One region of the Massilibacterium senegalense genome, then DNA from elsewhere that is predicted to be linked to it. Evidence: riboswitches for the same ligand, from Rfam matches in the RefSeq annotation. Region 1 holds a riboswitch; each other region holds the start of a gene.
The links. Region 1 has a riboswitch for S-adenosylmethionine ahead of BN1372_RS07875 (bifunctional homocysteine S-methyltransferase/methylenetetrahydrofolate reductase). Riboswitches for the same ligand answer to the same signal wherever they lie in the genome.
Positions count from the first base shown of each region.

Region 2: linked by a shared signal. The riboswitch ahead of metK (methionine adenosyltransferase) and the one ahead of BN1372_RS07875 (bifunctional homocysteine S-methyltransferase/methylenetetrahydrofolate reductase) in region 1 are both predicted to bind S-adenosylmethionine.
Region 3: linked by a shared signal. The riboswitch ahead of BN1372_RS14720 (YezD family protein) and the one ahead of BN1372_RS07875 (bifunctional homocysteine S-methyltransferase/methylenetetrahydrofolate reductase) in region 1 are both predicted to bind S-adenosylmethionine.
Region 4: linked by a shared signal. The riboswitch ahead of BN1372_RS02475 (aminotransferase class I/II-fold pyridoxal phosphate-dependent enzyme) and the one ahead of BN1372_RS07875 (bifunctional homocysteine S-methyltransferase/methylenetetrahydrofolate reductase) in region 1 are both predicted to bind S-adenosylmethionine.

Region 1 covers NZ_LN831786.1:903,392-911,261, reverse strand. Annotated here, with positions in the region: gene BN1372_RS07905 (MerR family transcriptional regulator) at 1-517, shown strand, start outside; gene BN1372_RS07900 (genetic competence negative regulator) at 628-1,233, shown strand; gene BN1372_RS07895 (PIG-L deacetylase family protein) at 1,283-2,017, opposite strand; gene BN1372_RS07890 (D-alanine--D-alanine ligase) at 2,311-3,234, shown strand; gene BN1372_RS07885 (YpdA family putative bacillithiol disulfide reductase) at 3,568-4,551, shown strand; gene prsW (glutamic-type intramembrane protease PrsW) at 4,920-5,594, shown strand; SAM riboswitch class I at 5,665-5,756, shown strand; gene BN1372_RS07875 (bifunctional homocysteine S-methyltransferase/methylenetetrahydrofolate reductase) at 5,837-7,675, shown strand; gene metH (methionine synthase) at 7,703-7,870, shown strand, end outside.
Region 2 covers NZ_LN831786.1:1,485,277-1,493,146, forward strand. Annotated here, with positions in the region: gene BN1372_RS10715 (alpha/beta hydrolase) at 1-624, opposite strand, end outside; gene BN1372_RS10720 (gamma carbonic anhydrase) at 718-1,230, shown strand; gene BN1372_RS10725 (phosphatase PAP2 family protein) at 1,408-1,938, shown strand; gene metK (methionine adenosyltransferase) at 1,974-3,173, opposite strand; SAM riboswitch class I at 3,354-3,465, opposite strand; gene pckA (phosphoenolpyruvate carboxykinase (ATP)) at 3,852-5,438, shown strand; gene BN1372_RS10740 (alpha/beta hydrolase family protein) at 5,567-6,361, opposite strand; gene BN1372_RS10745 (ABC transporter substrate-binding protein) at 6,426-7,415, shown strand; gene BN1372_RS10750 (ABC transporter ATP-binding protein) at 7,431-7,870, shown strand, end outside.
Region 3 covers NZ_LN831786.1:1,535,281-1,543,150, forward strand. Annotated here, with positions in the region: gene cobA (uroporphyrinogen-III C-methyltransferase) at 1-721, opposite strand, end outside; gene BN1372_RS10980 (DUF3906 family protein) at 789-989, opposite strand; gene BN1372_RS10985 (nitrite/sulfite reductase) at 1,000-2,631, opposite strand; gene cysC (adenylyl-sulfate kinase) at 2,646-3,248, opposite strand; gene sat (sulfate adenylyltransferase) at 3,255-4,406, opposite strand; gene BN1372_RS11000 (inorganic phosphate transporter) at 4,419-5,495, opposite strand; gene BN1372_RS11005 (phosphoadenylyl-sulfate reductase) at 5,514-6,221, opposite strand; gene BN1372_RS14720 (YezD family protein) at 6,323-6,463, opposite strand; SAM riboswitch class I at 6,518-6,623, opposite strand; gene BN1372_RS11010 (group I truncated hemoglobin) at 6,783-7,148, shown strand; gene BN1372_RS11015 (Crp/Fnr family transcriptional regulator) at 7,699-7,870, opposite strand, start outside.
Region 4 covers NZ_LN831785.1:338,337-346,206, forward strand. Annotated here, with positions in the region: gene BN1372_RS02450 (FTR1 family iron permease) at 1-1,054, shown strand, start outside; gene BN1372_RS02455 (arylamine N-acetyltransferase family protein) at 1,153-1,941, shown strand; gene crcB (fluoride efflux transporter CrcB) at 1,983-2,333, opposite strand; gene crcB (fluoride efflux transporter CrcB) at 2,330-2,713, opposite strand; gene BN1372_RS02470 (trans-sulfuration enzyme family protein) at 2,799-3,950, opposite strand; gene BN1372_RS02475 (aminotransferase class I/II-fold pyridoxal phosphate-dependent enzyme) at 3,940-5,118, opposite strand; SAM riboswitch class I at 5,192-5,301, opposite strand; gene BN1372_RS02480 (metal ABC transporter permease) at 5,629-6,507, opposite strand; gene BN1372_RS02485 (metal ABC transporter permease) at 6,530-7,759, opposite strand; gene BN1372_RS02490 (metal ABC transporter ATP-binding protein) at 7,776-7,870, opposite strand, start outside.

The sequences.
Region 1 (7,870 bases):
AGCAACGTTACTTGTGAACATTGGAGACGAGTGGGAAAAAGGCTTTATTTCTGTTGCTCACGAACACTTTGCTACTTCTTTTTTACGCACACGAATCGGAAACATTTTTCATATGTATCCAGTACACGGGTTTTTACCAAAGGTTATTGCGGTATGCGGACTAAATGAACAACATGAACTTGGTTTATTAATTTTTGTGTTGCATTTGCGAAGAAGAGGGTTTGATGTTGTTTATTTAGGGGCAGGAATTCCAGCAGAAGACGTCAAATTAGTATTGCAAGAAGTACGACCTCGTTTTTTATTTATTTCTTGTACATTAGTTCATAATGTCGAAGAAACATTAGCTCTCGTGGATGAGGTGTCGGAGAATGAGCAGTTGGTTGTCGGCCTTGGTGGTCAAGCATTTGAACAAGTATCAAAAGAAGTCAAGGAAAAATATCAAAAATATCTTTTTGGATCCACCCCAGATGTTTGGGATGCATGGTTAGATAAAATGTTAGCCGAAATGAAATATTAATCTAATATTAATTTTCAGTAAACTTATTGTGTTTTATCTATATTATCGGTACACTTGTGTTATTATCTTTTGTTTTCTGAATCCATGAGAGGTGCGAAGGAGGGTCGCTCATGCGAGTAGAACGATTATCGGTAAATAAAATAAAGGTTTTTGTTACGTACGATGATTTAAAAGAACGTAATTTAACAAAAGAAGATATTTGGCACGATGTACCAAAACTCCATGGACTATTTTTAGATTTAATCGATGAAGCCAACGAAGAAGTTGGTTTTGAAATAGACGGTCCATTGGCAGTTGAAATGTATTCCATGCCAGCACAAGGCATGGTTATTATTGTTACAACACAACCATCTGATTCTTTACAAGAGGATGATGATGAGGAAATAGAAGATGAATATGTGGATATGCAACTTACACTAGATGAACGTCATCACATCTTTTATGAATTTATGTCATTTGAAGATGTGATTTCTTTATCGAGCCGCTTGCATGTGCTCGGAATAAAAGAAGGAATGTTATATTCTTATAATGGATTGTTTTACTTATACTTTGATTGGGAGCATATTGAAATGAATTCGTCTGATAATTTCATTGCTATTTTATCGGAGTTTGGCTATCCATCTACTACAACGGTCTTTAAAGTAATGGAGTACGGAAAAGTATTGATGGAAAAGGAAGCCATTCATCATATTTATCATCATTTTGTCAATCGATAAAAAGAAGGACTGCTTAATTTAGCAGTCCTTCTTTTTATCGATTGTTATATTAGTTAGCAGGAAGTAAGTCTTCCGATGACTCTTGAAAATCTTCTTTTTTCCAAATTCGGATATAATATTCGAAGTTATTATATCGATGGAATGGCTGATTTGTATTATAAATAGTAGGGAAAACACGTTCAACTGATAGATGTTGTGTTTTATGTGCAAGCAATGCTTGTCGGATATTTTCACGTTCATCCATTGTTAACGAAATGGAGACGTCAATTGTTTCGTCTGGATCACCAATAATTGACATACCTGATTGTTCCACAAACGATTGTGGGATTGCTGCATAGTAAAGCGCTTCGATGTTTATGCTATTTTTTAGAGATATCATCGCTTTTAACGTAGCTTCCTGAATAGCGGTATGATCACGATGACCAGAAATGCCATGCGGTGGAAATGTGACGATAATTTCTGGTTTATACTCTAGTAGCAATTCTCGTACTCGTTCGTATAGAATGTTTTCTTCTAAGTCTAGCAATGTTCCGTCTTTAAATGTATCTACAATTAATTCATCCACCCCTAAAATAGAAGTAGCTTGTTCTAATTCTTTTTTTCGTACATTTGCCAGTTCTTCTTTCGTACAAATTGGTGGATTTCCACATTTCCCCGCATCCCCATGGGTAGCAGAATAGACAATTGTCTTTACATTGTTTTTCTTTGCATACCGAGTAATTACACCACCTGTTGTAAAAGTTTCATCATCGGGGTGAGCAAAAGAAAAAAATACAGTTTTCATCATGCCTTCATCCTCACATCATAATTTGAATATAATTAGTATACCGTAGAAAAGTTGTTTTGCACAAATTTCAGAACAAGTTCTTTGCATCTTAAAAAAACATGGTATGATGATAGTAGTTTTTTACGAATAAAGAAGCGATGAACTAGATAAATAGAAGAAAGCTGGAGGTTTTTCTTTTCATGAAAAGAAAATAACACTCCCATTTTCCATCTTTAACACGTGAGAGTGGAGAAAAATAAAAGCCTCCTTTAATGGAAGATTTTTTATATAATGTGAAAGGAGTTTTTTTGATGAAAGTTGCAGTTTTATATGGTGGGATTTCCAATGAACGGGAAGTATCCATTAACTCAGGAAAAGGAATTATGAATGCGTTAAAGAAAAAGGGACATGAAGTGATTGGAATAGATTTTCATCCAGCCCGCTTAGAAGAAGTAATTCAGTTAAAAAACCAAGATGTGGATATCGTATTTATCGGGTTACATGGACGTTTTGGCGAAGATGGACGAGTGCAAAGTTTACTAGATATGCTTGGATTAAAATATGTTGGTTCGAATGTTTTGGCAAGTGCATTAGCCATGGATAAACAACGGGCAAAAGTTTTTTTCAAAAAAGCAGGCATTAGAGTAGCAAAGGATTGTTTAGTAACAAAAAAAACATTTGATGCAGAGGCATTTGACGTGCCATTTTCATTTCCAATCGTAGTAAAACCTAATCATGAAGGATCAACCATTGGGTTAACGATTGCGGGTGATGAGGAGACATTGTTAAACGGGATAGAGAAAGCGTTTGAACACGATGAAGAAGTTCTGCTAGAAGAATTTATTAAAGGAAGAGAACTTACCGTTGCAGTAATGGGAGAATATAAAAAAGAAATGACTTTGCCAATCATTGAAATTATTTCGAAAAATCAATTATACGATTATGAAGCAAAGTATGCTCCGGGTATGAGTGAACATATTGTACCAGCACCTATAGACGAAGAATTAAGTAAAAAAATTAAACAACAAGCAATTTTAGCGCACCAAGCATTAGGATGCGAAGTGTATTCACGAGTAGACTTTTTGTTACAAGATAATGGGGAATTTGTTATTTTAGAAGTGAATACGCTCCCAGGAATGACTGCAACTAGTCTGTTTCCAGATGCAGCCAAAGTAATTGGTTTAAGTTATGAAGCCATGATTGAACAATTCCTTCTGTTGTCATTAAAAAAATAAGGGAATGTATATGTATCTCTCATAAATGGATAGGAAGAATCCCCTCTTCAAAAAGGTAAGGTAGCACTAGAAAACAGCGGAGTGGGGATTACACTTCCTAGTTTAGCTCCGTCGTTAATCGAGCACTCTTCGCCTCTTGTATAATAGTGAAACCAGTTCATCTATGCTTTAATGAAGAATAGCAAACCCTTCACTGATGGAAGATTTCTTGTTTTTTTGCTATCATTAACTATGCATATATGTTTGAACGGTATGAGTGTTCATTCCTATTTGTTGCAGGAATGTAGCTTATCATTGAAGTAGAAAAGATCATTTATTAGGAGATGTTTTGCAATGAAAAAAGAAGATGCGCTTATTGTTGGTGGAGGTCCGTGTGGATTATCAGCGGCAATCGAACTTCAAAAAATAGGTAAAAATCCGCTTGTGATAGAAAAAGGAAATGTGGTACATTCTATTTACCGTTATCCAACGCATCAAACATTCTTTAGCACGAGTGAAAAATTGGCGATTGGGGATGTTCCATTTATCATTGAAGGACGGAAACCGAAGCGCAATCAAGCATTGGCGTATTATCGAGAAGTCGTGAAATTAAAAGAAGTTCGTGTGAATGCATATGAACGGGTTGAAAAAGTAGAAAAGCAAGTGGATGGTTCATTCCATGTGTATACGATAAAACAAGATGGAACAAAAGAACGATATAATACGGAGTATGTTGTAATTGCAACTGGATATTATGATAGCCCAAATTATATGAATGTTCCAGGGGAAGAGAAAAAGAAAGTATTTCATTATTTTAAAGAAGCGCATCCATACTTCGATAAAGATGTAGTTGTCATTGGTGGGAAAAACTCAGCGATTGATGCGGCGTTAGAACTTGAAAAAGCAGGTGCCCGTGTAACCGTTGTCTATAGAGGATGTGAATATTCTTCGAGTATTAAACCATGGGTATTACCAGAATTTGAGTCGCTCGTTCGAAATGAATTAGTAAAAATGGAGTTTAACGCAACAATAAAAGAAATTCGTGATCATGAAGTTGTCTATGTAAAGAATGGCGAAGAAGTTGTTATTGAAAATGATTATGTGTTTGCGATGACAGGTTATCATCCTGATCATTCTTTTATTCAAAGTATGGGAGTAATCGAAAATCAAGAGACTGGAAGACCTCATTTTAATCCTGAAACAATGGAAACAAATGTGGAAAATCTATTTATTGCGGGTGTTATTGCTGCAGGTAATGAAGCAAATGAAATTTTTATTGAAAATGGCCGATTTCACGGAGGTCTGATTGCAAACAAAATAATGGAAAAAGAGTGTTAAATAAAAAATACGTGTAAAAGTTCCTTGCCCTTTTTAAAAGATGGGCAAGGATTTTTTTGTTTTCCAATAAATTTTGTGTAAAACATAAAAAGGAAGCTATAATCTGTTAAAATAAAAGAATAAATGTCATCATAAAGAAGCTATAATGAAAGAAAAAGGAAGGATATTCATTTTGCTAATTTCCTTTTGTTCGCTCTTTAAGGTGCTGCCTAGCTAGTAAAATGGTGAAAGATTATTTTGGAAGGATAGAGTAGCAAACAACGAAAGATGAATCAACATTCAGTTTTGTTCTTTTTAGCTATAATTGATGAAGCTAATATACTTGAAACAGAAGAAATCGTTATAAAATAATAAAAGTGAGGGAACAAATGATTACGATTATTACAGCAGGAATCGCTCCTGGGTTTGCGTTACTTAGTTATTTTTATTTGCGCGATAAATACGTCGAACCGATTTCACTTGTTATTCGGATGTTTTTGTTTGGGTGTTTATTAACTTTCCCTGTTATGTTTATGCAATATATTTTTATACAAGAAGGTCTATTTATTCGTGATTGGCAACAAGCATTTCTTCAAGCTGGTTTCCTAGAGGAATGTGTGAAGTGGTTTGTTTTAATGTATGGTGTGTATAAGAATGGAGAGTTTAACGAACCTTTCGATGGAATTGTGTATGCAGTAAGTGTATCATTAGGTTTTGCTACGATTGAAAATATTTTATATTTATTTGTATATGGAATTGATTTTGCCTTTATGCGGGCGCTTTTACCAGTATCTGGTCATGCGTTATTTGGTGCGGTGATGGGGTATTATGTCGGAAAAGGTAAATTTCAAACAGGAAAAAAGAAAAAGATTCTTTTATCTTTATCCTTTTTACTTCCAATTATGTTGCATGGTATGTTTGATTATGTATTCTTAAAGTTTGACCATTATCTTTATTTTATCGTTCCATTTATGCTTGGATTATGGTGGCTAGTATTATATAAAGTACGACTTATAAACGAAGAACAAATGGCGTTAAAACATACAGAAAAACTTTCTGTATGAAAAAGGATTGAATTTTTCACACAGTTATAGTATTGTTAATTACAAGTTTAATAGGATAGCTCGTTTAAACTTCTTATCAAGAGAGACTGAGGGACTGGCCCAAAGACGTCTCAGCAACCGACCTACTAGTAGGTAAAGGTGCTAATTCCAGCTAGATAAGAAGAAGGTCATGTGAATTTTCCCTTCTTCTTTCTAGAGGAAGGGTTTTTTTGTGTGGAGAATAAAGAGTAGGGTGTGAGTAGATGGAGTTGTTAAAAAAATTACAAAATGATATTTTAATTGCGGACGGGGCAATGGGAACGATGCTATATTCCCATGGGGTAGATCGTTCTTATGAAGAAATGAATTTAACGCATAGTGAAGAAATATACAATATTCATCGTGCCTATATTGAAGCAGGTGCTCAAGTTATCCAAACAAACACATACGCAGCCAATGCAGAAAAATTACAACGATATGGGCTCGAAGCGTTAACAAAACAAATCAATCAAGCAGGTGCTAGAATCGCTCGTCAAGCGGCAAAAGACGAAGTGTTTGTTCTTGGAACTGTAGGTGGTATTCGTGCTCTTCATAAACGTGATAACGAATTAGAAGAGCTCGAAAAAATGATTTCAGAACAAGTGTATTGGTTAGCACAGGAACAAATAGATGGTTTTTTATTTGAAACATATTATGATTTAGAAGAATTAAAGATAGCAGTGAAAGTCGCAAAAAAATTAACCAACCTTCCGGTTGTTGCACAATTATCTCTTCATGAAGTAGGAGTGTTGCAAGGCGGAAAGAAAGTAAAAGACGCGTTTGCAGAGTTAATTGACTTAGGGGCAGATGTAGTTGGATTAAATTGTCGTTTAGGTCCACTTCATATGTTACGGTCGTTTAAAGAAGTACCGATTTTTGATCATGCTTTTTTAAGTGCATATCCAAATGCTAGTTTACCGCAATATATTGACGGAAAATTCTCATATTCAGAAAATCCAAAATATTTTGGCGAAATGGCAACAGAATTTGTGAAAGAAGGCGTTCGTTTAATCGGTGGATGTTGCGGAACGACACCAGAACATATTCGCTATATGGCAGAAGCAGTTCGGGAATTAAAGCCGATTTCAGAAAAATCATTCCAGGAAACGAAAGCAACGCCAGCAACGCTTTCTGTTACGAGGAAACGTAGCGATGCTCCGCTTCAAGAGGTTGTAAAAACGAAACGATCCATCATTGTGGAATTAGATACACCAAAGAACGTGAACATGGAACCTTTTATCGAAGGGGCAAAAGCATTGCATCAAGCGGGAGTAGAAGCAATCACAATGGCTGACAACTCATTAGCAACCCCAAGAATTTCGAATATGGCGATGGCGTCCATTTTAAAACAGCAATATCAAATACGCTCATTAGTTCATCTCACTTGTCGCGATCGTAATTTAATCGGATTACAATCGCATTTATTAGGGCTACATGCATTAGGGATTCGAGATATATTAGCCATTACAGGTGATCCTGCAAAAGTAGGTGATTTTCCAGGCGCAACTGGTGTATATGATCTGTCATCATTTGAATTGATCCGTTTTATTAAACAACTAAACGAAGGATTATCGTTTTCTGGTCAGTCATTAGAAGGGAAAACGGATTTTTCGGTCGGAGCTGCTTTTAATCCGAATGTGAAGTACGTAGAAAAAGCAGTGCAACGGATGGAGAAAAAAATAGAAGCTGGTGCAGACTTTTTTATGACACAACCAGTTTATTCGGAAGAAAGAATTATCGAAGTGTATGAAGCAACGAAACATTTGCAAACGCCTATTTATTTAGGGATTATGCCATTTACTGGTGCGCGAAATGCAGAATTTTTACACAATGAAGTACCAGGGATTCGGTTAACAGAAGATATTTTAACGACAATGAAACGTTGTCAAACAAAAGAAGAAGCAACGAAAGAAAGTTTAGCTATTAGTAAATCACTTTTAGATGTAGCATTGGAGTATTTTAACGGTATTTATTTAATTACACCATTTAATCGATATGATTTAACAGTTGAACTTGCTCAGTTTATTCAGGCAAAAGACCGTAAGAAACTAGCATCGATTTAATTTCAAACAAGAAAGGACGTAGAACAATTGGGAGTATCTTTATTAGAAAAACAACTAAATGAACGAATTCTCGTACTGGACGGGGCTATGGGAACGATGATTCAAGCTGCTAATTTAACGGCTGAAGATTTTGGGGGAGAGGAATATGAAGGATGTAATGAATATTTAATCTTAACGAAGCCAGAAGTTATTGAT
Region 2 (7,870 bases), 580 kb from region 1:
CACAACTAAATCATTTCCCCCTTGTAAAATTAACAGCGGGATATTCGGAAATTGCAATACATGTTCCTGTGCTCGTTCAATCATGCGTAGTAATTCGCGAAACCAATGAACGGAAACAGACGATAAAATAAAAGGGTCTTTTTCATCTCTTCGAATTTGTTCATCGTTTCGTGTCGCAACCTCCTTACGAATCGACGTAGTTACTTGCAGCGTTGGTGTGAAAAAGTTTGCAATTTTTGCCCCGTAATTTATAAACTTATTCGGTACATTAGCAATTCCTAAACTAGGGGAAGAAAAAATGAGCCCATCAATATGTACGCGCTTTTGCATCATTAATTCAATGGCAACTAGCGCACCCATGCTATGTGCGACAATATAGGTTGGACGCTTTAACATGTGCGATGTTGCAATCCATTTTTCCACTTCTAACACATACTCCATAAATGTGTGAATATAACCACGGTGTGAAATGTTATATCCTTGGCCAGGTAAATCCCCAATCACGACATGGTAACCACTGTTAAGAAACTGCTCGATTAACCACCGATACCGTCCGTGATGCTCCCCTGCTCCATGGATGATGACGATTGTTCCTTTAGGATTTTTTGTTTCATGTATCCACATGTATATTCCCCTTCCTCGTTTCTCTTTACTTGTGATAAACTACAAATAATTATGAATATTGTTTCATCTATTTTAAAGGAGGGCATTCGTATGATTACATACCCGTTTAAAGACAAAAGTCCACAAATTGCAGAAAGTACGTATGTAGCAGATAATGTTGTCGTTACTGGTGACGTTATCATTGGTGATGAGTGCAGCATCTGGTACGGTACTGTCATTCGTGGTGACGTTGCACCAACTATTATTGGAGACCGCGTCAACATCCAAGACCAATCGATGTTACATCAAAGTCCAAATAACACCTTATTACTAGAAGATGATGTAACGGTTGGCCATCAATGTTTATTACATAGTTGTATCATCCGAAAAAATGCACTAATTGGGATGGGGTCCATCATCTTAGATGGTGCTGAAATTGGGGAAGGTGCATTTATAGGTGCTGGTAGCCTCGTTTCTCAAAGTAAAAAGATTCCCCCTAACACGTTAGCATTCGGACGCCCTGCGAAAGTTATTCGTCAATTAACAGAAGAAGATTTGCAGAACATGGCACGAATTCGACGTGAATATGTGGAAAAAGGGCAATATTATAAATCCATTCAAAAATAAAAAGGAAGCAACTACGGTTGTTTCCTTTTCTATTATAGGAAATATTCCGTTAAAAAGAAGAAATCCATTTTTCTTTACAATAAATTTAGAAAAAATCGCGCGTTTTTTTACACTTTCTTAACAACTTGGGGAATATAATAAGTAAATAAGCTACTAGACTGTGGGGGGGCGATTTATATGAAAACGATGATTGGTCGTTTGACAGAGTGGGATCAATCGATTTTCCGTTTATTTAATCAACATTTTCACAGACGATCTGTGTATATGTTATTAACTAAAATTACGCATATCGGTGGTGCGAGAATTACCATCGCTACCTTATTACTCTTACTGTTATTTGCACCAGATCCATATGCAACGTATGCAAAAGCTGCTGCGTTTGCATTATTTTTCAGTCACCTTCCTGTTCAAATCGGCAAACATTTATTCCGTAGAAATCGTCCTTATCTTACATTATCTGATACCTTTGTTGTTCATAATCCATTGAAAGATCATTCTTTTCCATCCGGACATTCGACCGCCATCTTTGCTGCAACGACACCGTTTATAATTGGAGAACCGATACTTATGGTTGTGCTTCTTCCATTGGCACTGCTCGTTGCATCATCCCGAATCTTTTTAGGACTTCATTATCCTAGTGATGTTCTCGTCGGAATTTTACTCGGTTCTATTACTGGAATAGTTTGTTCTTCTATTATGATAGGATAACAAAAGTCACTCCCATTCCAGAGTGACTTTTGTTATTATGCTTCTTCTTTTAAAATAGCTGCTTTATCTGTTTGTTCCCAAGGTGCATCAATATCCGTACGTCCGAAATGACCATATGCCGCTGTTTTTTGATAAAGTGGGCGACGAAGATCAAGCATTTTCATAATACCAGCTGGACGAAGGTCAAAATGTTTGCGAACTAGCTCTACTAAGCGTTCTTCAGAAACTTTTCCTGTTCCAAATGTATCTACTGCAATAGAGACCGGCTTTGCAACCCCAATTGCATATGCTAATTGTACTTCACATTTTTCTGCAAGTCCTGCAGCGACAATATTTTTTGCAACGTAACGAGCTGCGTATGCAGCAGAACGGTCTACTTTTGTTGGGTCTTTTCCTGAAAAAGCACCACCGCCGTGACGCGCATATCCACCATATGTGTCTACGATAATTTTTCTACCTGTTAATCCGGCATCTCCTTGTGGTCCTCCAATAACGAAACGACCAGTTGGATTAATAAAATATTTTGTATCATCATCAATAAAGTTCTGTGGAACAACTGGTGTAATGACATGATCGTGTAAATCTTTTTTAATTTGTTCTAATGTAACATCTGGTGCATGTTGTGTGGAAATAACAATCGTATCAATCCGAACTGGTTTTCCACTCTCATCGTATTCTACTGTTACTTGTGTTTTTCCATCGGGACGTAAGTAGTCTAATTCCCCATTTTTACGCACTTCACTTAAACGACGTGCTAATTTATGCGCCAAAGAAATAGGTAAAGGCATAAGTTCTGGCGTTTCATTACAAGCAAATCCAAACATTAATCCTTGGTCCCCAGCACCGATTGCTTCGATTTCTTCTTCTGTCATTTGACCTTCACGTGCTTCTAACGCTTCATTAACGCCTTGAGCAATATCTGGTGATTGTTCATCAATAGACGTTAACACTGCGCACGTATTCGCATCAAATCCGTATTTTGCTCGTGTATATCCAATATCACCAATTGTTTTACGAACAATTTTTGGGATGTCTACATACGTCGATGTAGTAATCTCACCTGTCACTAATACCAATCCAGTATTTACTACTGTTTCACAAGCAACACGAGCATGAGGATCGTCTTTTAAGATGGCATCTAAAATGGCATCTGATACTTGGTCACAAATTTTATCTGGATGACCTTCTGTTACAGATTCTGATGTGAATAAGCGACGTTCAACTTTTTTTGACATGAACGTACCTCCTTCGTAAACTAATAGATACGGTACTCGTCCCATTTATTTATGAGATGTAATGAAAGCCGTTTTATTTCTCCCTTATTTTCAGTTCTTTTCAAAAGAACATACGTGCAAATAACAAAAAAAACCTTTCCCACTTTAATTATTTAGGAAAAGGTTGACGTTTGGCTTTTCCTCTTATCGTTCAAAGCTATTGCTTCGCACCAGGTTTAGCACCTTTTCACCATGAAGGTGTTGGTTGCCGGGTATCATCGGGCCTGTTCCCTCTACCAACTCGGGATAAGAGTATCCGTTCGTTCAAATGATAACGAACAATCGGATTCCTGTCAACAAAATGACTGGAATATTTTCAAATATTGAAACAATGTTACATCAAATGTCTCCTCTCAGCATTATTCTGAAAATTCCGTATGATAAACGGTTCATTTTTTTGATTACATCTGTTATATTATAGTAAAATTCATTATTATGTTGTTTTATGAAGGCGACGTTTTACTGGTACTAAATATTGGATATTTTTTATTTTTGACAAAAGTGTGAAATAGTATAGACTAATTTTCTAAATATGTTATACTATTTTTCGAATTATGAGATTTCCATTATTTTTTACATGTAAAATTGACATCAATATCGATGCTGAATAGAAAATTGAAAAAGGATGGTTTTGCAAAAATGGGTACTGTTGAATATTCAAAGGATTTACTTGATCTTTTAGCTGGTAAGAATATGCTTAATAACTTATCTGTTCCACAACTGATGGAAAAAGCATTAGAACGTAACGAAGGAAAACTGTCTTCTACTGGCTCATTAGTTGTATCCACAGGTAAATATACGGGTCGTTCTCCTAAAGATAAATTTATCGTAGATGAACCTTCTGTAAAAGATAAAATTAACTGGGGTTCTGTAAACCAATCAATTTCACCTGAACACTTTGACCGTCTTTATAAAAAGGTGATTAATTACTTAAGTGAAAAAGAAGAAGTATTCGTATTTGATGGTTTTGCAGGAGCAGACCCAGAACATCGTTTACAAATTAAAGTAGTAAATGAATATGCTTGGCATAATCTTTTTTCTCACCAATTATTCATCCGACCAACTGCGGAAGAATTAAAAGAGCATCAAACACAATTTACCATTCTTTCTGCACCGAATTTAAAAGCTAATCCTGAAGTGGATGGTACAAATTCTGAAACATTTATCGTGATTTCATTTGAAAAACGTATTGTTTTAATTGGTGGTACAGAATATGCTGGAGAAATAAAAAAATCTATTTTTTCTATCATGAACTATTTATTGCCAGAAAATAACATTTTATCTATGCACTGTTCTGCAAACGTAGGAAAAGAAGGCGATGTTGCATTATTCTTCGGTCTTTCTGGTACAGGTAAAACAACACTTTCTGCAGATCCAAACCGTCCATTAATCGGGGATGACGAACATGGTTGGTCTCCAAATGGGGTATTTAACATTGAAGGTGGTTGTTACGCTAAAACGATCAACTTATCAGAAGAAAAAGAACCACAAATCTTTCATGCCATTTCTTTTGGTACAGTGTTAGAAAATGTTATTGTGAATGAAAATACCCGTATAGCTGATTATGATGATACATCATACACTGAAAATACACGTGCAGCTTACCCAATTCAAGCAATCGATAACATTGTAGAACCAAGTATTGCAGGTCATCCTAATACTATTATTTTCTTAACTGCTGATGCATTTGGTGTTTTACCTCCAATCAGCAAATTAACAAAAGAACAAGCAATGTACCATTTCTTAAGCGGATATACAAGTAAAGTGGCAGGTACAGAACGTGGCATTACAGAACCACAAGCTACATTCTCTACATGCTTCGGTGAACCATTCTTCCCACTTCCAGCTTCTCGTTACGCTGAAATGTTAGGGGAAAAAGTGGTAGAACACAATGCACAAGTATTCTTAGTAAACACTGGATGGAGCGGTGGTTCATACGGTGCTGGTAAACGTATGAACCTTGCTTACACTCGCGCAATGGTGCAAGCTGCTTTAACTGGGGAATTAAACTCTGTTGAAACAAAAACAGACGCTATATTCGGATTTGAAGTTCCACTTCATTGCCCTGGTGTACCAGATGAAGTTTTACAACCACGTGAAACATGGGCTGATAAAGAAGCATATGATAAAAAACAAGCAGAATTAGCACAAAAATTCCATGAAAACTTCAAACGTTTTGCTGACGCTTCTGACGACATCCGTAATGCAGGACCTAAATTAGTATAATATGTTAAAAAGACTGGCTCTACTTAGCCAGTCTTTTTTGTATTCTTTTAATTCTCCTACTGATAACTAGCTACCCTTATCCACCTGTTAGCAACTTCATATAAACAGCATGCCAAAAGATATCCACATCATGAACAAGGATTGTTTCTTACTTCTACTTTTTTCATCCACATAATTACCTTTTCCGTCACTTGTTTATTTAATGGCTGTGGAAAAAGGTGTCCTTCTCCTTCGTATTTCCAAAATTCCATATCCTTTTGGAGCGTACGTAAGTGTTGTGCTAATGTTACTGCATGTTCAATTCCTACATTTTCATCTTTTACTCCATGAATAATAAGGACAGATGCTTCTAACTTCGGCAGATATGAAAAAATAGTTCGCTGTTCATAACGTTCTGGATATTTATTAGGTGTTCCGCCAATGACCCGTTTCAACATTTTCCGTAAATCCACTCGTTCTTCATACGCTAACGTCATGTCTGACACTCCCCCCCACGTTACCACAGAACAAACAGTAGGAATGGTACAAGCCGTTAACATCGCCATTAACCCTCCCCTTGAAAAACCAAAAACATGAATATGTTTCCCATTTACATTCGGATGATTTTTTAACACTTCATATCCATGAATAGCATCCCAACGATCGTTACCTGCGAAATCTTCCCATCCTTCTCCACCATCGTTTCCACGATAAAATGGTGCAAACACGACAAATCCATAAGATGCTAATTGAACGATACGAGCTACACGCACCTTCCCAACATTTCGAATGCCACCACGTAAATATAATAATCCTGAATATACAGCTTGTTTTTTTGGTTCTACTAAATACCCTTTTACCCGTAATCCTTCACTCTCATAAGTCACTTTATATAAAAGCAAATCAGGGTGTGGACACGGATAACGAATTTTTGAAATAACCACGAAAGTCACACCTTTCTATGTCTAATCATATGTTAAAGGTAAGATGTAGGAAGGAGAGATAATCATGAAACGATGGTTGTTCTTTTTAGCTCTCTCGATAAGTTGCTTGTTTTTCCTAGCTTCTTGTTCTTGGAATCATCCACAGCCATTACGAGTAGCAGAAGTGACACGATCTGTCTTTTACGCTCCCCAATACGTGGCGTTAGAACAAGGATTTTTTGAAGAAGAAGGATTAACGGTAGAGTTAACGACAACTTGGGGTGGCGATAAAACGATGGCGACCCTACTTTCTAACGGCGCAGATATTGCCTTAGTTGGTTCAGAAACATCCATTTATGTGCATAACCAAGGTACAAAAGATCCTGTCATTAATTTTGCAAAATTAACCCAAACGGATGGTACATTTTTAGTTGCAAGAGAGCCACACTCATCTTTTTCTTTTGAAGAATTAAAAGGAAAAACGTTTCTAGGACAGCGCAAAGGCGGGATGCCTCAAATGGTTGGGGAATACGTACTAAAAAAACATCATATTCATCCGCAACATGACCTTGAATTAATTCAAAATATTGATTTTCAAAATATCGCGAATTCCTTTGCTTCTGGAACAGGTGATTACGTTCAACTTTTCGAACCACAAGCTAGTTTATTTGAACAAGAAGGGATTGGTTCTATCGTTGCTTCGTTTGGAAAAGAGGCAACACACATTCCTTACACCGTTTATATGGCAAAAGAAAGCTTTTTAACAGAAAACGAAGAAGACCTAATTAAATACACACGTGCTATTTATAAAGCTGAACGATGGGTATATACGCATTCCTCTGAAGAAGTAGCAACTGTCATCACTCCTTATTTTGATGATATTTCGTTTGAATTGTTAACCAAAAGTGTCGAACGTTATAAATCACAACAGTCGTATGCGGAAAACCCTATCTTAACACCATCTGAATGGAAAACATTACAATCTATTATGATAGAAGCAAAAGAATTAAAGCAACCAGTTCCTTATGAAACGTTAGTAAACACAGACATTGCCGAACAAGCAATGCACAAGTAAGGGAGGGCAATCTGTATGACCTTTCTTCACATCGATTCTATTGCCCATTCTTTTTTTTCTGAACAGGAACAAACGGATGTGTTAGCGAATATTTCCTTACACGTATCTAAAGGTTCATTCGTTTCTATTTTAGGGCCAAGTGGGTGCGGCAAATCAACCCTTCTTTCGATTATTTCTGGGATTCTTCCCCCACAAAAAGGTCGAATACGCATGATGAATCGTGAAATTACGAAACCATCGTTAGATATTGGCTATATGTTGCAACAAGATTATTTATTTCCCTGGAAATCTATTAAGGAAAACATTTTATTAGGTCTTACCATTCAAAAAAAACAACACACCTCCGATACAGAACGTACGTTTAAACTGCTTGAAGAAGTTGGACTGTCTAACATTAGTCATCGTTATCCAAATGAATTGTCTGGTGGTATGAGACAAAGAATTGCCTTTGTCCG
Region 3 (7,870 bases), 630 kb from region 1:
GCTTCTCACGCAATCGCACGACTTCTCCAACAATAATTATCGTTGGATTTTGGAGATGATGTTCTTTTGCTTGTTGAGCGATTGTTTCTAATGTCCCGACGACTGTTTTTTGTTGAGAAATGGTTCCCCAATGAATAAGTGCTACTGGTGTGTCTTTCTTTTTTCCATTTTGCATCAACGTTTGACATATCGTCGAAAGATGCTTCATTCCCATGTAAATCGCTAATGTATCTACGCTAGTAGCGAGTTGTTTCCAATTATGGTCTTCTTGGTTTTCTTTTCGATGACCAGTCACAAAAGCAAATGAACCACTATACAAACGATGCGTAACTGGAATCCCAGCGTACGCAGCTGCTGCAATTCCGGAAGTAATTCCCGGTACTATTTCAAATGGAATGTTTTCATCCAAAAGTGCTTCTGCTTCTTCCCCACCACGTCCAAATACGAAAGGGTCTCCACCTTTTAAACGAACGACTATTTTCCCTTCCTTTGCATATTTAATGATCAATTGATGAATAGCCTCTTGGCTTAACGCATGCTTTCCTGGCCTTTTCCCACAATAAATACGCTCCGCCTGACATTTCGCCCCATCTAATAAAGCTGGATTTGCTAGACGATCATATAGTAAAACATCCGCTTTTTGAATACACTTCCATCCTTTCACCGTTATTAACTCTGGATCTCCTGGCCCTGCACCAACTAAATACACTTTTCCTCTCATACAAAATCCCCCTCACGTACCATTTTAAAAATGCCCCCTGATTACGAATCAAGGGGCTTGACATCCATCATTTTTCAATAACATAACCGACTCCACTGCGTACTGATTTCAACTCATGCATCGTTAAATCTTCTACTTGTGGAACGTTTAAAAAATGTTTTTCCAATTCAATATCAGCAAAATGAAAAGCTTCTTCTTCCGTATTTGCTGCAATAACAAGCACGACTTCCGTTCCATCTGCCACGGCTTCCAATCGATATAATTTCATCTCTGCATCCTCACAGTTCTACTTTTTCATCTGTCGATTCCAAAATATGCGAAAATGTTTCTTGTAAGTTATCAAAACCAACTCGTTGGACAAACGAATAAAACTCTTCGTTCGGTTGTTTTTGTTCTTTAAAAAAGTTAAGGAAGGCTAAGAGTACTGGGGCTAAGAAATAAGAAGGGATTTTCCCTGTTAACTTTTTGTTGTACTCTCCGCCGTTATTTAACGTTCCACCAACATATAATTCATACGCCTCAATTAAGTTTCGATCGGCATCTCTTAGTTTGACCCCTTGCAATCCAATATCAGCAATTTGCCGTTGTCCACATGAATTTGGGCAACCAATCATATGAATGCGTACTGGCACATCTACTTCTAGATGACGATCTAAATATTCTGCCACTCGTTTCATTCTTTCTTTCGTTTCTACAAGTGCTAAATTACAGTATTCAATCCCTGTACACGAAACAGAATAACCAATAAAACGGTTTGGTTTTAACGAAATACGTTCAAATAATGATTCTTGTTGTAAATCATCCAGATGTTCATTCGGAACATTCGGAATAATCACATTTTGTGAACTACACGTTCTAATTTCTCCATTCCCATACTTTTTCGCAATACGCGCTAACTCAAAGACTTCCTCAGATTGCAATCTCCCAACAGGAACATTAAACCCTAAATAAGATAAGCCTGGTTGTTTTTGTTCATGCACACCATAAAAATAACCGGCATTCCACTTTTTCACCGCACTTCTTCCTTTAGGTGGAAGCGAGCCAACTAATTCTACTAATTTTTCTTTAAACGTATCGACACCCCAATCGGCAATTAAAAATTTCAAACGAGAATGGTGCCGTTTTTGACGATATCCATAGTCGCGATAAATAGTCGTCATGCCAATTGCCACTTTTGTTGCTTCTTCTGGTTTTACAAATACATCTAATTCTTGTGCTAAAAATGGTCGCGCTGAAAGCCCTCCCCCTACTTTTACATGAAAGCCAACTTCTTCTTTTTCATCGATCACTTTTGTTGCTGGAATAAATGCAATACAATTAATTTCCGCATGTGCTGGATTATAAATATTGGCATTAATCGAAATTTTAAATTTTCGTGGTAAGTTCGAAAAATCTTCATTTCGTTGGAAAAATTGATAAATTTCTTGCACAACTTCTCTCGTATCAAAAAGTTCATCTTTATCAATTCCTGCTAATGGATTTCCGGTAATTGTCCGAGGAATATCCCCACATGCTCCCGCAGAAGATAACCCCACTTTTTGCAACCGCTGTAAAATATCTGGCACTTGCTCAATTGTTAACCAATGAAACTGAATAGCTTGACGCGTCGTAATATCAAACACTCCACGTCCGTAATCACGGGCAATGCTTGCTAATGTAACTAATTGTTCATTGGTAATAATCCCTGATGGAATGTTCACGCGCATCATGAAATAACCAGCTTCTTTTGGTTTTTGTAAATAAAGACCTGCCCATTTAAATAAATCCCACTCCTCTTTCGGAATAGAAGCAAACCCTTCTTTTGCATAGCGAGGGATATCTTCAAAAATTTTCAATCCATCTTTTTCTAACTTTTTTCTTTCTGTTTTATTTAACTCTGGATCATTCGCCCATTTTTTCACATATGCCATCGTAGATTCCCCCTTTATTTTTTGGAAATAAACTGTTTTTTTCCTAAATAGTGCAGTACTTTTTCGACACAACGTTCTACTGAATCTGTTGCTGTATGCAATGTGATTTCTGGTTGAAACGGTTCTTCATATGGAGAGTGAATGCCGGTAAAGTCTTTAATTTCTCCTGCCCTTGCTTTTTGATAAAGCCCTTTTACGTCTCTTTTTTCACATTCTTCAAGTGAACATTGGACATATACTTCAATAAATTCTGATGGATGAACTAAGTTTCTAACAATCTCTCTATCGGAACGAAATGGAGAAATAAATGCTGTTAAAGTGAATTGACCGCTATCAACAAATAATTTCGCAACTTCCCCAATTCGCCGAATATTTTCTTTCCGATCATCCTCACTAAAGCCAAGGTCTTTATTTAAACCATGGCGGATATTATCGCCATCTAACACATATGCACCAATTCCTTGACTGTATAAAGCACTAGATACCGCATTTGCAAGTGTTGATTTTCCTGCGCCTGAAAGACCAGTAAACCAAAGAATAGCACTTTTATGTCCATATAAACGATGACGATCTTCTTTTGTAATAGCCGCTTTATGCCACGTGATATTTGAACTCATTCCTTTTCACCCTTTCACTACTACTTCTTTTTGTTTCATTCCACGAATAAGCACTTCAATCACTTCTTTTCTACTAAATTCTGGTGGTGGAAATTCTCCATTTCTGAGCATTTCTCGTACTTTTGTTCCAGATAAAATAATTCTATCTTTTTGGTTATGTGGGCATGTTTTTTCAGAAGCCATTCCACGACACTTTTTGCAATAAAAACTATGTTCAAAAAAAAGCGGGAATATTTCTAATTCGTCCAATGTAAAATGCCTGAAAATCGTTTGTGCATCGTACGTACCGTAATAATCCCCTACTCCAGCATGGTCTCTTCCAACAATAAAATGGGTACATCCATAATTTTTCCGAACGAGCGCATGAAAAATAGCTTCTCTTGGTCCTGCATAACGCATAGCGGCAGGAAAAACTGCTAAAAAGACACGATCTTTCGGATAATATTGATTGATTAACACTTCGTAACTTTCCATTCGAACATCCGCTGGAATATCATCTGCTTTCGTTTCTCCTACTAATGGATTTAAAAACAAGCCATCTACTGTTTCTAATGCTGTTTTTTGAATATATTCATGAGCCCGGTGAACTGGATTTCTCGTTTGGAAACCGACAATTGTTTTCCAACCTAATGCTTTAAATTTTTCCCGCGTCTCTTTCGGATCTAGATAGTACGTAGAAAACTTTTTTTGCTCGATTCGATGAATAAGTGTAATCTCTCCCCCTACATACACGTCTCCACGGTCGTACATTTTTTTCACTCCCGGATGTTTTTCATCAGTCGTTCGATACACGTGAACTGCTTCTTTTTCTAAATCTGGTGTGTAGATGTCACGAACGTGAATCGTTCCATACACGATGCCATCTTTTTGTAACTTCACTTCTTCTCCAATTTGAAGTGTTGCTGCCACCTCTTTCGAAACTGGTAACGTAATTGGTAAGCTCCACACAACACCATCTTTTAATCTCATATGGAGAACAACAGATTCATAGTCTTCTTTCTTTAAAAAACCGGTTAGCGGGCTATACGCTCCTATTGCAATTAACTCTAAATCACTTAAAGAAGTAGCATCTAATTCAATTGCTTTTGTTAGATGCCGAACATCCTTTCCAATTTGTTCACGGTTAATTAAGACACCGCCATGCGCTTGTAAACTCATTCTTTTTCCTCCTTAAATTCCTCCACCTTGTTCATAGATAGAGCTTCTTTCTTTTCTCATTGTTTTCATCAAACTAATGGATCCTATCGTAGCAATACATACACCGCATAAAATAATGACTGTATAAAAATCAGTATCTAACCATCCTTTTACTAACGCATAGGCAATGACAGCTGATAACACAGGAGAAACAATCCAAACCTTTAACATCGTATGCACAATCCCTTTTTGCCACATAGAGAATCCCTGTTTAGCAACGCCTATACCTAATATTCCAGATGTGGTTACTTGTGTTAAAGGGACAGGTATTCCAAAAATAGATGCAATGACCACAAGCAATCCACCAGTGGTAGAAATCGCACTTCCTTGCAATAACGAAATGTCGGTGATTTTTTTCCCATTCGTCTCCATCACACGGCTTCCAAATAGAAAAGCACCAAATGCGACAAATAGTCCACCGTATAATGTTCCTTCAGCAATCGTTAATAAATTTGCCCCAACTAACGGTCCTACTGAATTAGCTACATTGTTCATCCCTGCTGAAAAAGCTTCAAAACAACCGGTTCCCACTAATATAATCATCCACATTTTTTCCCATTTCCCTTGAAAAAAAGTGGCATACTTTTTTTCTAAACGTAAAATACCTTTTCCAATTATGAAAGCAAAGAAAAAAGCGATAAAAGGGACAATAATCCAAAAACTAATAATCCAAATAATTTTCGTTGTATAAAGAGAGCGAAAAGCAATTCCAACACCAATGACAGAACCGACTGTTACTTCACTTGTCGATAACGGAATCCCTAAAAGATTGGCTAAAAACAGGGTCATAGTAGCAGCAAATAATACGATGACAACGACTTTTACTGAAAATGTTTGTGGTGGCACAATTCCTGATCCAATTGTTTTAACTACTTCTCCACCACCAAGCACTGCTCCTAAAAACACACAGACTCCGCAAATTAGAAGTGCAATCCGTTTTTTCGGAATAGCCCCTGCCCCGTATGCAATACCCATCGAAGCAGCAGCGCCACTCCCACCAATATTCATAGCAAAGAAAAAAGCGATGATAAACGCAAGAATAGTTAACATCATTCATCCCTTCTTTCTTTACGTCGCACTATGCAACCCGCATTCCGTTTTTTGAAAACCATTCCACCTGCCAGACCGTTCATCGTTTGGATTTGTTGCCTTTTGCGTACAAGGGAAACAACCGATACTTGGGTATCCTTGGTCATGAAGTGGATTATAATCTAACCGATGAAGCTGAATATATTTCCATATTTCTTCTTTTGTCCAACGGATTAATGGACAAACCTTTACATTTTTAAAGTTGTCATCTTTATTTAAAAACTGAACATGCTTTCTAGTTTCGGATTGCTCTCGTCTTAATCCCGAAATCCAAGCATTATATTTCATTAATGTTCGTTTTAACGGTTCCACCTTACGAAGTGTACAACAAACATTAGGCTCTTTTTCCCACAATGCATCTCCATATTTTTCTGCTTGTTCCTCTAACGTGACGGACGGTGTTAAAAAGTCAATTTGTACATCTGGATACCGTTCTTTTATTTTTTCAATCAATTCATACGTTTCTTTAAAATGAAGCGAGGTATCTAAAAACACTACTTTTGCGGTACAATTAATTTTTGAAATAAGGTCTAGAAGAACGATTCCTTCTGCTCCGAAACTACAAGCATATACAATCCCTTCTCCATATTGTTCATATGCCCATTTCAATCCATCGAGCGCATCGTTAAATGATTTATTTCGGGATAAAACGGCTGTTTCATCCCATGTTTCATACGTAAATCCCATATTTCTCCTCCCCTTTTTTTCCGAAAAAAAGACGATTTTAATAAAAGAATAACTTTTCTTTCATCAAAATCGCCTCTAGTATCTCTAGTCAGCAACATATGTTATCGAATTCGGACTTTTTCACTTTTTTCAATTTGGATCACCTTTCCGTCTTGTACAACAAGCGTAATCGTTCCAAACTTTAATGATGCTAGCATTTTTTCTACTGTTTGACACACTTCTGCATGATTGTCTTTCATCATTCGGTTAACTCCCCCTTACTTGTCATTGGAAGTTACCATTTTAGAGAGCAAACATTCTTATCTCTCAAAATGGACATCATTCTGCTGGAAGTAGCACCGTATTTTTCAACCGGTTGCTGGGGTTCCTCGGTCTAGGTCCCTCCTCCACTCTTGATAAGATATTTATTTCTTACTATTCTAATCAGAATTATGTAGAATGTCAATACTACTTTGTAAAATTAGTTTATTTTTTTGAAATGTGATTAGAATCACATTTTCCAAATCGGATACGCTATACACTAAAGATGTTATTCATTATCAATCGAAAGGAGCTTTCATCATGGCACAAACAAGTGAACTGTATGAACGTTTAGGAGGAAAAGAAGGAATCAAGAAGGTTGTTGATTTGTTTTATGATCGCGTACTAGCAGACGAAAGAGTAAACGATTATTTTAAAAATACCGATATGGAAAAACAACGCCGTCATCAAACGTTATTCATTACATTTGCGGTTGGAGGCCCTAACCAATACACTGGAGCATCTATGCAAAAAGCACATGAAGGCATGGGATTACAAGATATTCATTTTGACGCGATTGTAGAACACCTAGCATTCAGCCTACAACACTTCGGCGTACCTAAAGAAGACATCCAAACAATCGCCAACAAATTAGAACCAATGCGAAAAGAAATCGTAGAAAAATAAAAAAGTGGAGGGTGGCTCGCTCACCGACAGAGTAATAAGACGTGCAACGGAAGAGGCGCCTCTTTGCCTCTGGAGTTGAGCGGCTTATTACGGCAGTCGGTAGCCGCCCGGAACTGGATTATTAAAAAGTGGAGATGGGCTCGTTTAACGACGGAGCTATAAGGCGAAGACCGGAAGAGGCGTCTCTTTGCCTCTGAAATCGGGTGACTTAGTACGGCAGTCGGTAGCCCATCGCAACTAGATTATTCAAAAAGTAGAGGGCGCTTGATTAAGGGCGACTAGCATAAGATGAATTGCGGAATAAAATACTCTTTCCCCAAAAAGCAACTTTTCTTATGACGCGAGCCTACAGCACCATGTCGGAAAATTAACAACAGCGCCTTTGTTTGGAATAGGCGCTGTTGTTTTTATGTTTAATAATAAAGAAAGCTTCCATCGGTGAGGTTTTTGCACTTTTCCTACGGATGGCTAGATGCGCTTACTCAAGGTGTACGGGCAATTCTTAACTCTTTTCATTTTGAGCGCTTCTTAACGTTTTAAAGCGGGGTTCTTATTGCCCGTTAGCTGGGGGATGAAAAAGGTATAACTGATGATTCCTTACATCCATTCTTTTTTCTTTTTTTAATGTTGGAATGGCCCGTGTAACTGTTTCTCTTGAAATACCGACTAAGTCTGCTATTTCTTGATGGGTTGGCGCCGGGGAAATCATATAGCCATCTTGT
Region 4 (7,870 bases), on a different contig from region 1:
AGATGTTACAACAAAATTAGCAACGAGCGAAAAAGCAATCGATGATCAAGATTACGAAAAAGCATCAGAAGAGTTAACTGACCTTTTAAACATTTGGCCAATTGTTGAGGGCGAAGTAAGAACGAGAGATAGCAAATTATACAATGATGTAGAAACAAAAATCCCAACTGCCATCAGTTTATTAAACTCGAAAAATGGTGATAAGGAAAAAGCAAAAACAATAGCGATTGATTTACATGATCGACTGACACCATTATTAGCTCGGACTAGCTATACCGCTTGGGATGCTGCCTTAGTCTTATTACGAGAAGGACTAGAAGCGTTACTCATTATCTCAGCCTTACTTGCGTTTTTAAAGAAAACAAATCATGCAAACAAACAAAAATGGATTTGGGGCGGAGTTATATTCGGACTCATTGCAAGTGCCATTTTAGCTATCCTAATCAATCTCTTATTTTCAACTGCTACTGCAGCGTCTAGCAGGGAATACATTGAAGGAATTACCGGGATTGTGGCGGTTATGATGATGCTAACAGTCGGCGCTTGGCTTCATAACAAATCAAATATTCATAATTGGAATCGGTATATTAATGATCAAATGAACCAAGCAATTGCGACGGGAAGTTTACTTTCCATGGCGTTTATTAGTTTCCTTTCTATTTTTAGAGAAGGAGCTGAAACGATTATCTTTTATGTAGGAATGGCACCTTCTATGTCGTTAAATGATTTAGTATTAGGAATCGGTATTGCTACCCTTATTTTACTTGTTGTTGGATTTATTCTTTTCCAATATAGTGTAAAAATTCCGATTCGACCATTTTTCACCGTCGCAACGATTTTTATTTATTTCCTAGCCTTTAAAATTCTCGGGGTAAGCATTCACGCTCTACAAATTGCCAATGTCATTCCGACAAGTACGATTTCTTCGTTACCATTTGTAGATTTACTAGGCTTTTATCCAACAATCGAAACAATTATTCCTCAAATTATCTTGTTAGTACTAATTATATTCACTACATGGTGGATACAGCAAACGAACAAAAAACATGCATAACCGATGAACCGTATTCTCTTTTTAGGATACGGTTCATTTGCTTTTTTATCTTATTTTCATTAATATATTGCTATTATTATGGTTGAAAGGATGATGATATGTACGCCTCATTTTTAGAAACTTGTAACCAACTAGTACCGAAAGAACAGCGCGGTAGTTTCCAACACATTCGCGCCATTCAACGTCTCTTTTCTGCTCATTTTCCTTTTGAAAATTTAGATGTATTAAGAAACGAAATTGGTCCGATTACGAAAGACTTTTTAATCGATAAATTTTTAGTTCGTCGGCGCGGTGGTCTTTGTTATGAAATCAATGCTTTTATGTATCTCATTTTGAAAGACTTACACGTTCCAGTAACCCTCGCAATTGGTACAACACAATCTGATGGTACTTGGAATGTCCCGCATGCCCACGCGATTATTATATGGAAAAAGGACGAAAAACTGTACGTCATCGACAATGGAACAGGTAATAATTTAGCGTTAGCACCGTTACAATTAGACGGACCAAGTGTCACTTCCCCGTTTGGATTGTATCGTCTAAAATCAGAACAAACCGAACAAGGAACGATTGTCATGCAAAAACAAGAAGAGAAACAATGGACCATTTTGTATGCCTTTCATCCTGTTACCGTTCCTTGGGGTGAACTGGATAGAATAAAAACACGTATTCATACACACGAATGCTCTTCGTTTCGTACAAAACTCATGATTACCCAAACGCTCTCAAACGGAACGATTTCTATTAATAATGAGCGAGTAAAACGAAAATGGATAGACGGCCAACAAACTATCGTTCCTTTTCAAACGAATCAACAGCTAGTAGATGCAATCTATATGCATTTCCCACCTTCTATCGCTGACGTCGCCTCTAACTATTTTCTATAAAAGTAGAACACGTGTAGCTAACCTACTGCTACACGTGTTGTTTATAATGAATGTCCAATGATAAAGCCAATAAAAGCAAGCAGGATTCCTAAGATGTAACTTAAAAAACCGTAGAAAAAGAGCCACTTTTTTTCTTTTCGTAATTGAAATAATTCTACATAAAATGTAGAAAACGTTGTGAATGCGCCAAGAAATCCTGTTGCAAGCAATAAAGACAGCGTATTCGAAACAGCTAAACCTGTCACTATTCCGAGTAAAAAAGAACCCACAGTATTGACAAATAGCGTCCCGATTGGAAGATTACGTTTTCCTGCATTCCATTTTTGACTAATAAAAAACCGAAGCATTGCACCAAAAAAACCACCAATGGCAACCATTATTACTTCTATCATAATGTCACCTTCTCTTTTCCACCTAACGTCCAACCGAAGAAAACAAAGAAAAAGCCTGTTATCACACTAATGAAACAATAGAAACAAGCAAGAAGAACTTCATGATTCATCCATAGTTCCACCGTTTCCATACTAAATGTTGAAAACGTCGTAAATGAACCGATAACCCCTGTACCTACTGCTTTTGTTAAAAGCGGAGAAAAACGATTTGTTTTCATTGTTCGGCTCGTTAACCATCCTAAAAAAAAACAACCGACACTATTTGCAATCATCGTTCCAGTAAAAAAAGAAGATGGAAACATCGTTGTCATCCACAGACTTAATCCGTATCGCAAAAGACTACCAATCATTCCTCCAATACCGATTAAAAAATAGATCATGCTTATTCCTTCTTTCTGAACAAAAAACTTCTACCCTTTTATTTAGAATAAAATTTTTGCTAAAAAAAGTAAAGGGGAAAAGCCGTTATAACGTTTGTAACGCTTCATCCAAATCACGAATTAAATCATCCACACTTTCAATTCCGACCGAATAACGCAAGAGGCCATCCCCTATACCACGAGAATGACGTACTTTTTTTGGCATTGCTGCATGAGACATTTTTGCTGGGTACGATAAAATACTCTCCACTGCACCAAGTGATACCGCGACAATCGGAATCTTTACTTGGTTCATTACTTGTAACGCTTTTTCTTCATTTCCTACATCAAACGACACAATTGCTCCATATCCACTAGATTGCTGTTCGTGAATGGTACGTTGTGGATGATTAGTTAACCCTGGGTAATAGACGTGTTGTACTTTTGGATGACCTGACAACCAGTTTGCTAATTTTCGAGCATTCTGTTCATGAATACTCATCCGAGCAGACAATGTCTTCATCCCACGCATTAATAACCAAGAATCTTGTACACCGAGCATATTTCCTAATCCATTTTGCATTTGTTTGATTTTGTTCGCGAGCCCTTTGTCATTTACAACCGCTAATCCAGCGATTAAATCAGAATGACCGCCTAAAAATTTAGAAGCGCTATGTAAAACAACATCGACACCAAGTTCTAAAGGACGTTGATAATACGGGGTCATAAATGTATTGTCTACCATCGTTAAAACATTCCGTTCTTTCGCAACTTCCACTACGCCCTTCATATCCGTTATTTTTAAGGTAGGGTTAGATGGAGTTTCCATGTAAATCACTTTTGTATTCGGTTGAATTGCTGCTTTTATCACTTCTATATCAGTCATGTCCACAAAGGTTGTTTCAATATTCATTCTCGGTAAAATGGTCGTTAATAAACGATACGTCCCTCCGTACACGTCTTCTGTACAAACGATATGATCGCCACTAGATAAAATCATCAATGCACTAGAAATGGCCGCCATTCCAGAAGCAAATGCATACCCATAGTTTCCACTTTCCAATTGCGCAATATACGCTTCTAATGCTTTTCTTGTCGGATTTCCGGATCGAGTATAATCAAATTCTTGTCCATTTAATACATCTGTTTGGTGAAATGTCGATGCTTGAATAATCGGCGTACTAGATGCGCCTGTTCGTTCGTCAATCGCACCTTCATAATGAATATTTTTCGTTTCGAATCGTTGTTTATTTTTCATTTATCGTTACCTTCACTTTCCATTCAAATTCTGCCTCTTTTAACGCTTGGTCCAAATCTTGAATTAAATCATCTATATGTTCAATTCCGACAGAAATACGTAATAACGTATCACTAACACCAACTTCCTGTCTAATTTCCTCTGGAATATCGGCATGCGTTTGAATCGCAGGATACGTTAATAACGTCTCTACTCCACCTAGGCTTTCTGCAAAAGAAATCAATTGAACATGTCGTAAAATTGGTTCAACTAATGCTACATCCACTACTTCAAATGAAAAGATCCCTGTATTTCCAGAAGATTGTTTATGATGAGTATGATACCTTGGGTGTGTTTCGATTGCAGGATAATAAACGTTTTTCACTAAAGGATGTACCTTTAAATATTTCGCTAGTTTTGTAGCATTTTCTTCATGTCGTTCCATCCGTAATGCTAAAGTTTTCATCCCTCTCATCAATAACCAAGCATCTTGCGCACCTAACACGCAGCCAATTGTATTTTGTAAAAATTCCATTTTTTCTGAAAGTTCTTTTCCTTTTGTTACAATTAAGCCTGCTAATACGTCATTATGACCACCTAAATATTTTGTGGCACTATGGACCACAATATCAATACCATGTTCTATCGGTCGCTGGAAAAATGATGTTAGCAACGTATTATCTACAATTGTAAGAAGTTGACGCTGTTTCGCCCAACTGCTCACCTTTTCCAAATCCGTAATCATCATAAGTGGATTGGTTGGCGTTTCGATAAAAATAGCTTTTGTCTGTCCTGTTTGTGCTCGTTCTAATGCTTCTATATCATTCGTATCTACATATGTCGCAGTAATTCCAAAACGGGACATTACCTGTTCCATAATCCGGTATGTGCCGCCATATAAATCAACTGATAGAATTAAATGATCTCCTTGACTAAAAAGAGAGAATACAAGTTGAATAGCTGCCATACCGGTACTACAGGCAAAACCTGCATCTCCTTTTTCTAATTGTTTAATCGCCTCTTCTAATACAGAGCGCGTTGGATTTTTTGTACGAGCATAATCAAATCCAGTACTTTCGCCTAAAGCGGGATGTCTATATGCAGTGGAATTATAAATAGGATAACTAATTGCCCCTGTACGTTTATCAATCGTTGAACCAATTTGCGCTAACACACTTTCTATTCTCATTGTTACAACTCCCTTCGTAATAAACAAAAAAATCTCTTTCATCATGTATGAAAGAGATAAAGGACGAGTGTCTCTCTTATCTCCCAGAATGTAATTTCTGTTGGATTTAGCACCGTATCTTGCAATAACGATTGGTTGCCGGGTTTCATTGGGCCAATTCCCTCCACCTACTCTTGATAAGATAATACTGATTATTCTGTTTTTTTAATTCAATCTATTCTTATCATATTTGTTAATATTAAAAACGTCAAGTAAAATTTACGATAAAGAAATCTTCTATCAGTAGAGGCTTTCATCCTTCTCCTAACAATGTTTAATGCACTTATCTATCTTTTATTATCTCGAAAGCAATAGGAGTTTGTTCAACGAAAAAGCAATAAGGCTCCTAGTAAAAAAGCGTGCTCTTTGCGTCTGCAACTAGGCGTCTTATTACGGCAACTTAATTCCCCGCTTCGTTATGTTTCAATACTATTGGGGTCTTACTACCTGTTAAAGAGGGTTCAACGTCCACTAATTTTTTGATAAAAAAAGATGTGCTATCTTTTTCGAAACTAAACCATACTTTGGAGAAAATAGCCATGCAAGTAAAAAGATAAAGCCTGCCATAGATGCCATGGCTCCAGAAATCGAAACATCGAAATAACTAGCAACATAGTATCCTAATAAAGCATCAATCGTTCCAATACAAGCACTAAAAACTAACATAACGGACAATTTATCTGTTAATAAATAAGCAGTAGCTCCTGGAGCGATTAACATAGCAACTACTAGTATAGAACCAACGCTATCAAAAGCAGCAACGGTCGTAATGGATACCATACCCATTAATAAGTAATGAATAAACATGAGTGGAATTCCAATTGCTACTGCCATATTTGGATCAAAGGATGTAATCTTAAATTCTTTATAAAAACAAAAAATTATTAGTAAATCTATAAAAAGAACACTACTGAGCAAAACAACAGCTTGGGGAACATCTCCTAAAAAGGGAACTTGGATGGTATCCCAAGGAACAAATGTAATTTCCCCCATTAATGCATGCTCTACATCTAAATGAACATTTTCAACAAACAGCGATAATAAGATAACACCAATTGCAAACAAAGTTGTAAATACGACACCTATTGCCGCATCTTGCATCGTTCCAAGTTGATGAAGTAGCTGAACTAAAAAGGCGGTCAGTAATCCAACAATAACTGCACCAATCAACATATACATGCCATTCACACTTTGACTAATGAGAAAAGCTAACACAATTCCTAATAAAACAGTATGACTAATCGCATCCGATAACATAGCAATTTGACGTAAAATTAAAAAGCTACCGACTATTCCACAAGTCACGCCAACTAAAATACCTGTTGCAATAATCCAACCTTCATAACTCAAGGACACTCCTCCTTTCTTTTATTTATTCTGCCTTCATAAAAGGGTAAGACGCTTTCACCTTTTTTACCATTTGTTGTAACGACTGAAAATTTTTTTCGATTAATTGTTCTCTACTTTCTACTTTCATGAACTCGTTCGGATACATTTCTTGAAGTTGCTCTAACGTTTGGATAATTTTTAATTTTTCTGCTGTTTGTTTCCCTTCTTCTGTTAGCATTATCATATCCAACGTAGTAACAATCCATTGTTCTTCTTCTAATAACGCTACTAATTTATTAAATGCCTTCCCTTTCATATAAAATGAAGACGAAGCATCTTGATAAGAAAGAGCTGATACTTGTTCCCTTGACAAACTATACAAAAAAACAAGCAATGATTCTTTTAATAAACGTTTATCATTTTCTTGTCTCCGCACTCTTTTGGCAATTAAACCCCGTTTCGGAGCAAATAACATCGAAATAACAAATAGAGTAGTTGCAGTTAAAACAATAAAAGGTCCAGTTGGAAGCCCCGTGCGTAATGTACTAATCAATGTCCCCATGACACCAGATACAGCACCTATTGCTCCCGAAATGGATACCATTATTTCTAATGAATCAGTCCAATATCTTGCAGCGAGTGCTGGCGTAATAAGTAAAGCTGCCATTAAAATCACACCAACTGCTTGAATACCGACAACAACTGTTAAAACGAGAAGCGATAGAAATAAAAAGTTTAAAAAACCAACTGGTAATCCAATTCCTTTTGCAAACGCAGGATCAAATGTTGCTACTTTCAATTCCTTAAATAAAAGTAATGTAACCACTACAATACTAAAAGCAGTTGATGTCATCACAATAACATCAGTACCGACTAAAGATGCTGCCTTTCCAAAAATAAAACTATCTAATCCACTTTTATTTCCAGAAGGAGTTTGGGCTATTTTTGTTAAAAGTAAAATACCCATTCCAAAAAACACAGATAATATTAGAGCAATAGCTGTATCTTCTTTTAACCGAGAATACAGTGTAATTTTTTGAATCAAATAAGTAGCAAGCAATCCTGTTACGGTAGCCCCAATTATTAAAAATAAAAGATTTTTTTCACCAATCAATAAAAAGGCTAATGCAATACCGGGTAAGGAAGCATGAGCAACCGCATCACCAATTAAACTTTGCTTTCTTAAGTAAGCAAAGCTCCCTAAAACTCCACTCGCAATACCAAGAAGAAGCGTACTTATTAAAACCCATTGTGTATTAGCATCTAATAACACTATTTCCTCTCCCCCCTCATGACTGTACAATCGCCTGTTTATTTTGTAAAAAAGTAAGCTGTCCACCGTATGTTTGTTGTAAATGTTCCAATGTAAACACATCTTTTGTTG